Regions from separate parts of the Amycolatopsis orientalis genome, predicted to be linked through region 2. Evidence: predicted binding sites of a transcription regulator. Region 2 holds the regulator's gene; the other holds the start of a gene.
What was found. Region 2 encodes HspR, which represses chaperone genes until heat shock. Its sites were predicted from a motif close to ANNTTGAGTNNNNNNNACTCAANNT; they were not measured.
Positions count from the first base shown of each region.

Region 1 (3,698 bases), 4.2 Mb from region 2:
GCCGATGAGGAACAGGTAGCCCTTGCGGCCGCGTTTCCGCCAAGCGTCGGTGACCACGTGCCGCGCCATGAAATAGGCGGCCAGTTCGTAGGATTCGCTCTTCTGCCCGCCGCCACCGCCTTCGAGGAAGATCGTGCGCAGCTGCTCGTCCATCCGGTTGTCCGACTCGAACTGCCCGACCTGCAAAGGCACCCTGTCGCTGTCCGCGTCGCCGATCGCGCCGAAGAGGACCTGCGGATCGGCCAGATAACCGCGGCGCTTCAGCAATCCGTGCAGTTTGCCGAGTTTGCCCTGCATGACCCGCGGCACCCGGCGCATCGAGCCGGTGACGTCGAACAGCACCGCGATCGGCGTCGAATCGGCGTGGTCGGCCGAATCCCGGCATTCCCGGACGGCGTCGAGCGGATCGAGCGCGGGTGCGACCTTCCACTCCGTCGCGGGCTTGGAGCGAAGATCGGCGGTGTAGCCGAAGTCGTCCTCGCCCTTGGCCGCGCGGAAGGTTTTCGCGGCGGCGTAGGCGTTGTCGTCCCAGTGTCCGTGTCCCATGGTCAGGCTCCTGTCTCGGGGATGGTGAAGGGGCGGAAGGTGCGGGGGCCGTACAGGTCGGCGAGCAGGTGGTCGTACTCGTCGAGCAGCTCGACGGCGTCGGGCCGCTGTCCCGGGGCGTCCTGCGTGCACCACGTGGCGAACTCGCGTTGACGGGTTTCTCCGGGCGCCAGCAGGGAAAGCATCAAGCGGTGGAGCATGTGGACGTCGGTGGCCGCGGTCATCGGCAGTCCTTTGTGGACCTCGGGCGGATAGTCGACGGCTCCGTCTGAGGCCAGCGGTGGCACACCGTCCTCGACGGCGAAGGACCAGCCGATCAGGACGATGCCGTGCCGTTCGGGGTGGACCAGCACGTTGTCGGCGGTCAGATGGCCGTGGACGACACCCGCGCGATGCGACCCGGCCACGGCGCGCAGGAGGCGCCGGTGCATCCAGGCGTAGTCGCGGCCGTCGAGGCCGTCCGGGAAGGCCGTCCGGATCTCGGCGAGGGTGGTGAACCCGTCGATGAGCGGTTCGAGGACGCTGAACGCCCGATCGCCCCGCACCACCGGACCCGACGTGTCGAGCAGCCGCGGGTAGTACGGGCGCAGCCAGCGGTGCCGTTCGGTGAAGGCGTCGAGTGCCCGCAACGCTGTCCACTCGGCGTGGATCAGCGGGTTCAGGGCGGGGGAGCGGACGAGTTTGACCAAGTGCGGGCCGGTGGTCCGGTACGTCGTCGCCACACTGCCCACCGCGTGCGCGCCGGTGAGGGTGTAGGCCGACGTCGCCGTCGTGACCGTCTGTCGGCGGGCACGTTTCCAGTCGCCGTAGAAGCGGTTGAGGGTGGCCGCGGCCTGCCGCGCCCGGGCGTCGCCGGGATTCCGGTCGGGATGGACGGCCGCCGCCAGATCGCGGTAGCCGTGGCGGGCGAACAGCGAGGCCGCGTCGACCGAGTTCTCGATCATCGTCACGGCGTCGTCCCTGGTGAGCATAGTTTGAGTCTATACGACTCTTACTTGCGATGACAAGCGGCTCCGGAAAAGATCTTGTCGGCAGAAATCCTGTGCCCGCCTGCCCTTGGCGTTGCCTACCCTGGAGCGACGGTGCGGGGGTGAGCGGTGACAGTCCAGGAACAGGCGCGGAACAACGAACAGCGAACCCGAGCTGTGGCGGGCTTGATCGTGCTCGGGGTCGTTCTGGGATTCCTCGCGGCCTTCGTCGGCCGATGGGCCGCCGAGGGGCTGGGCGGAACCCACGTCGTGCGTGCGGTGGTCAGCGAGTCGGACTTCACGATCACCGAAGGACAGAACGGTCCGCACACCATCTACGAGGTCCGTGCGGTCACCGAAGACCGCCGCGTGATCGAACTCCCGGTAGGGGAGGAATTCCGCCGCGGGGAGCCCGTGGTCGCCCGGCTTTCCTCGCTGACGGACCGGGTGCTGTCCGTACGTGGCGCGCGCGCCGAGGTCGAAGCCCATCACACCGGGGAGAAGATCGCCGCGATGTCACTCGGCGGCCTGCTCCTGGCGTTCGGGGTTCTGGCGATGTGGCAGGGGCGCCGTCTGCTGCCGGGGAGGCTGGGGACGGCGCGGGCAGTGCCGTCGTTCCTCGCCGGTGTCGTCTTGGCCTCGTTCGTCGTGCTGACTCCGGTCGGCTTCGGCGGGACGGCTTATCGCCCGGGAGTCGATCCCGCGCTGAATCTGTGGAAGTACGGGCGTGAGGCCGGGGATCCGCCGGCGGTCGGCCGAGGAGGGACCGTCGTGGCCGGGGAACTGACGCTGCGCGTGACCGGAATCCAGCCGCGGCCGCCTGAAGGAGCCGCCGCGTGGCTGAGCGATTTCCACGTTCTCACGCTTCGGGCCGAGGCGAGGGGGCTGGGTGACACATCGCTGAAGCTGTCCGCCGACGAGCACGGCGAGCCGCGGCGGGTCGATGGCTGCGCGGGCGCTCCTGGCGCCTTCGACGGCACTACGGGGCTCGTCTGTTTCGTGGTCCCGCCCGGCTACCGGACTGGGTACCTTCTCGTCGGGGAACGCGGCCACGAAGCGTGGTTGACGCTGTAACCGCGACAGACAGTCCGTGAAGGTCGGCAAAGTCGGCATTGTGCGGGTCAGAGACCTCTTCATCAGGGCGCAGGCCGTCGATGAAGGAATTGGGACGTTGAGTGTCCCAATTCCTTCATCGACGCGGGGTCACCCCCGTTGCAAAGCTTGATCAGCAGAAGATCAGCGACACGCCCCGGGGACCGGTACGCCCCCGAGCGTGGAGGCGGGGGACCTTCACGGACTTTCGACAGCTGACGAGAGCCTCAGGAGCGCTTCGCTTCGATCTGCCGCTCGTCTTCGGTCGAGCAGGTCGTCACCGGATCGTTCGGCCCGCTCCCGCAGGTCCAGGCACCGATCACCACCGGCCCGGGGCCCTGCGGCGAGGTGGCCTCGGCGGGCGTCAGCTTGGCGAAGTAGTCCGTGAACACCTGGGTCGCTTCGGCGCAGTCGGTCTTCCCGTAAGCGACGACCTTGTTCTTGGCTCCTTGGAACCCGGCGATCTCGCCGCACGGCGTTCCAGGGGGCGCCTGTTCTGAGGCGGGAGCGGCGGACGGCGGCGCGGGCGTTGCCGACGGGGCGGGATCGGCCCCGCAACCGCTCAGCAGGACGACGGCGACCGCGGCGGGAAGTACGGAGAGGCTCTTCATGGGCCCTTCTTCTCGGGGATGGTTCATTCGACGGGAACGACGGCGGCGAACACGTTCTGCTCGCCCTTGCTGCAACTGGTGCCGCCCTGCGCGGCGGGGGCGCCGGAAACGCACAGCCAGCCGTCGACGGTCTCGCTGACCGGCTCGTCCGACTCCGCGGACTGGCGTCCGGCGATCCTCCGGTGGAACGAGCCGACGATCCCGGTCGCGTCCGCGCAGGAGACCCCCGGTCCGTTGAGCACCTGAAGGGTCAGCCCGCTCGCCGCGGTGACCGTGCCGCACGAACCCTGTACCGGTTCAGCGGGTTTCGGTTTGGGGGCGGGATTCGGGGCAGTGGGCGAACTCGGCGCGCTCTGCGACGGGATCGGCGGTAGCGAACCGGGTGACGTGGGCGAAGGGGTCGCGGGCGGCGAAAGCGTCGCGGACGTGACAGCCGGTGGCGGACCTTCGCCCGAACAGGCGGCGAGCGTGCCGACGGCGG
Region 1 covers NZ_CP016174.1:4,391,622-4,395,319, forward strand. The annotation lists gene SD37_RS19100 (hypothetical protein) at 1-546, opposite strand, end outside; gene SD37_RS19105 (adenylate cyclase) at 549-1,517, opposite strand; gene SD37_RS19110 (hypothetical protein) at 1,644-2,588, shown strand; gene SD37_RS19115 (hypothetical protein) at 2,834-3,217, opposite strand; gene SD37_RS43815 (hypothetical protein) at 3,241-3,698, opposite strand, start outside.
Region 1: the regulator HspR is predicted to act here: its motif matches at 1,518-1,542, upstream of SD37_RS19105 (adenylate cyclase).

Region 2 (3,698 bases):
GGTCTCCCGCGACGTCGCCGTCATCAGGGTGCGCACCGATCAGCCGCTCCCGTACCGGGCCGGTGGCTACGTCAGCGTCGAGGTCCCGCAGCGGCCCCGGATGTGGCGGTACTTCTCGCCCGCGAACGCGCCGCACGACGACGGGACGATCGAGTTCCACGTGCACGCCGTGCGCGGCGGCTGGGTCTCGCGCGCGATCGTCCACCACACCCGGGTCGGCGACGTCTGGCGCCTCGGCCCGTCGCTCGGCGCGCTTTCGGTCCTCCACACGGAAAGCCGTCCCCTGCTGATGATCGGCGGCGGTACCGGGGTCGCCCCGCTGCTCGCGCTGATCGACGACATGTCGCGCTGGCGGCACAACCCGCCGGTGCACCTGTTCTTCGGCGGCCGGAAGCCGGAAGACCTGTACGCCCTCGACGACCTCCGCGGGCTGACCGTCACCTGCCCTTGGCTCACGGTGACCCCGGTGACCGAGGAAGGGACCATCGCCGGAGGCGACCGCGGCACGCTGGCCATGGCGGTCACGCAGCGCGGCGACTGGAAGGAGCGCGACGTCTACGTCGCCGGGTCGCCGTCGATGATCCGCGCGACGATCGCGAAACTGCTCGCCGGCGGGACGGACCTGGCGCGCATCAAGTACGACCCCTTCACCCTGGACTGAGCCGGCGAACCGTTCGTATTAGGCCGATCGGCTGTTCCACCTGGGCTCAACGCACCAGTAGGCCGGTGAATCATTGACCGCTGGTCACCGACGGATTTATGGTCTAGACCACATTGCTCCCCCTCACGGGAACACCGTCGTTCCATCCCAGGAGCCGGCATGACCGTCAAACGTAAGCTCATGGCAGCCGCCGCCGGTGCGGTTCTCGCCCCGATCGCCATCGTGGCCATCCCGCAGGTGGCCAGCGCGCACGGCTACGTGCTTTCGCCGCCCAGCCGTCAGGCGAACTGCGCTCAGGGCAAGGTGTCCGGATGCGGCAGCATCGTCTACGAACCGCAGAGCGTCGAAGGCCCCAAGGGGCTCCGCAGCTGCAACGGCGGACTTCCGCAGTTCGCGCAGCTCAACGACGAATCGAAGTCGTGGCCCGCCGCGTCGGTCGGCAACAGCGTGACCTTCAACTGGAAGTTCACCGCCTACCACCGGACCACGAACTACGAGTACTACATCGGCGGCACCAAGATCGCCGACATCAGCGGCAACAACTCCGCGCCGAAGGACCCGACGTCGCACACGGTGAACCTGAGTGGTTTCAGCGGCCGCCAGAAGGTGCTGGCCATCTGGAACATCGCGGATACGCCGATGGCCTTCTACAGCTGCATCGACCTGCAGATCGGCGGCGGCAACCCGCCCACCACCAGCAACCCGCCCACCACGTCGAATCCCCCGACCAGCACCACCACGCCCACCACCAGCACTCCGCCCGCGGGCGGCACCTGGGCGGCCGGGACGGCCTACGCGGTCGGCGACACGGTGACCTACGGCGGCGCGAGCTACCGCTGCCAGCTGGCGCATACCGCGATCCAGGGCTGGGAACCGCCGAACACCCCGGCGTTGTGGACGCGTCAGTGAAGCTCGCCCTCGTTCTCGTCGCCGGTCTCGTGGCCCTCGCGGGCTGCGGGACCGGTGATGGCTCACCCACCACCGCCGGTGCCCCGCTCTCCCCGGTCCCCCAATCGGCGGCGGGCGCCCCGGCGTCCGCGGAGTACAACGACGCCGACGTGATGTTCCTGCAGATGATGATCGCCCACAACAGTCAGGGCATCGAGATCGTCAAGCTGGTGCACACGAAACAGGGGCAGCTACAGCCGCTGAAGGACCTCTCCGCCGCCATCGAGGCGACGCAGCAGACCGAGAGCTCCGACATGCGGAACTGGCTGAAGTCCTGGGGTAAACCCGAGACGGGCTCGATGGATCCGCACGCGCATCACCACCACGGTGGCGACGGGCTCACGGACAAGGGTCTGCTCGAAGCGCTGTCCAAAAAGGACGGCAAGGAGTTCACCCTGGACTTCGTGGACATCCTCGTCGCGCACCAGCACAACGGCGTCGCGCTCGCGCGGACCGAGCTGAAGGACGGCAAGAACCCGGAATCGAAGGCGCTGGCTCAGCGGATCATGGACTCACGCACCGGTGAGGTCCAGCAGCTGCGGACCCTGGTCCCTGGCCAGTAGCCCCTCCCGTGGTGGTGTCATGAGGGGTCCCCATAGGACAAATTTCGTCCCATGGGGACCCCTTATGACACTCTCGCGAGGTCAGCGGAGGCGTGGTTTGGGCTTCCAGACCACCAGCGCGGTCTGCTGCCGCAGGGGCACGAGGTCCTTGCGGTAGGAGGCGTGCACGGCCGCGGCCGTCTGTTCGGCGGCGGTGTACGCGGCCGCGAGTTCCTCGGTCAGTTCGGCGATCCGGTCCCGCAGCGCGTCGACCTGGTTCTCCAGCTCGATGATCCGCTTGATGCCCGCGAGGTTGACACCGTCCTCTTGGGACAGTCGCTGCACTTCGCGCAGCAACGCGATGTCCCGCATGGAGTAGCGCCGTCCGCCACCGGAGGTCCGGCCCGGCGACACGAGACCCTGCCGGTCGTAGGACCGGAGGGTCTGCGCGTGCAGGCCGGAAAGCTGCGCCGCCACCGAGATGACGAACACCGGGGTGTCTTCGTCCGCACCGTGCGGCAGCCCGCCGAACATCCTGCTCACCTGCCTTCGAGAAGTTCGGTGATCTCCGGTCGCGGGTCGTGTTCGGCCATGGCGTCCGCGTAGGCCTCCAGGGCCTCACGGGCCTTGTCGTCCAATTTGGACGGAATGGCCGCCTGCAGGGTGACCAGCAGATCGCCCTGCGCGCCGTCCCGTTTCGCGATTCCCTTGCCGCGCACGCGAAGTACGCGACCACTCGCCGTGCCCTGCGGCACCTTCAGCGAAACCTTGCCTTCGAGGGTCGGCACGGTGATCGTGCCGCCGAGGGCCAGTTCCGTGAACGACACCGGCACGGTGATCGTCAGGTCGAGGTTCTGCCGCCCGAAGATCGGATGCGGTGCGACGTGCACGCGGACGTACAGATCGCCCGGCTGCGCGCCCCCGCGGCCCGGTTCACCCTGGCCGGCGAGCCGGATCCGCTGGTCGTCGGCGACGCCCGGCGGGATCCGCACGGTCAGCGTGCGGGTGCGGGTGCTGACGCCCTCGCCCGCGCATTCCGGGCAGGGCTCGTCGATGATCGAGCCGCGGCCGCGGCAGTCGCGGCACGGCTCGGAGAACGCGAACGCGCCCTGGCTCCGGCTGACCAGCCCGCTGCCCTGACAGGTCGAACACGTCCGCGGGGAAGTCCCCGGTTTCGCGCCGTTCCCGCCGCAGGTGGAACACGTCGCCGGGCTCGACAGCCGCAGCGGCAGGGTCGCGCCCTTGACCGCCTCGGTGAAGTCGATCCGGACGTCGGTCTCCACGTCCGTGCCGCGCTGCGGCCGGTTCGCCGTGGCACCGGCGGCGCCGCGACGGCCGAAGAGGCCGCCGAGGATGTCGCCGAGCCCGCCGAAGCCGCCCTGCTGCTGACCGGCCTGGCCGAAGATGTCGCCGACGTCGAAGCCGCCGGCGCCACCGCCGCCACCCGGGAAGCCGAAGCCGCCGGGACCGCCGGAGCCGAAGAGACGCCGGGCCTCGTCGTACTCCTTGCGCTTGGACGTATCGGAAAGCACGCCGTAGGCCTCGGA
Region 2 covers NZ_CP016174.1:237,284-240,981, reverse strand. The annotation lists gene SD37_RS01145 (FAD-binding oxidoreductase) at 1-661, shown strand, start outside; gene SD37_RS01140 (lytic polysaccharide monooxygenase) at 821-1,570, shown strand; gene SD37_RS01135 (DUF305 domain-containing protein) at 1,567-2,172, shown strand; gene SD37_RS01130 (heat shock protein transcriptional repressor HspR) at 2,254-2,685, opposite strand; gene dnaJ (molecular chaperone DnaJ) at 2,691-3,698, opposite strand, start outside.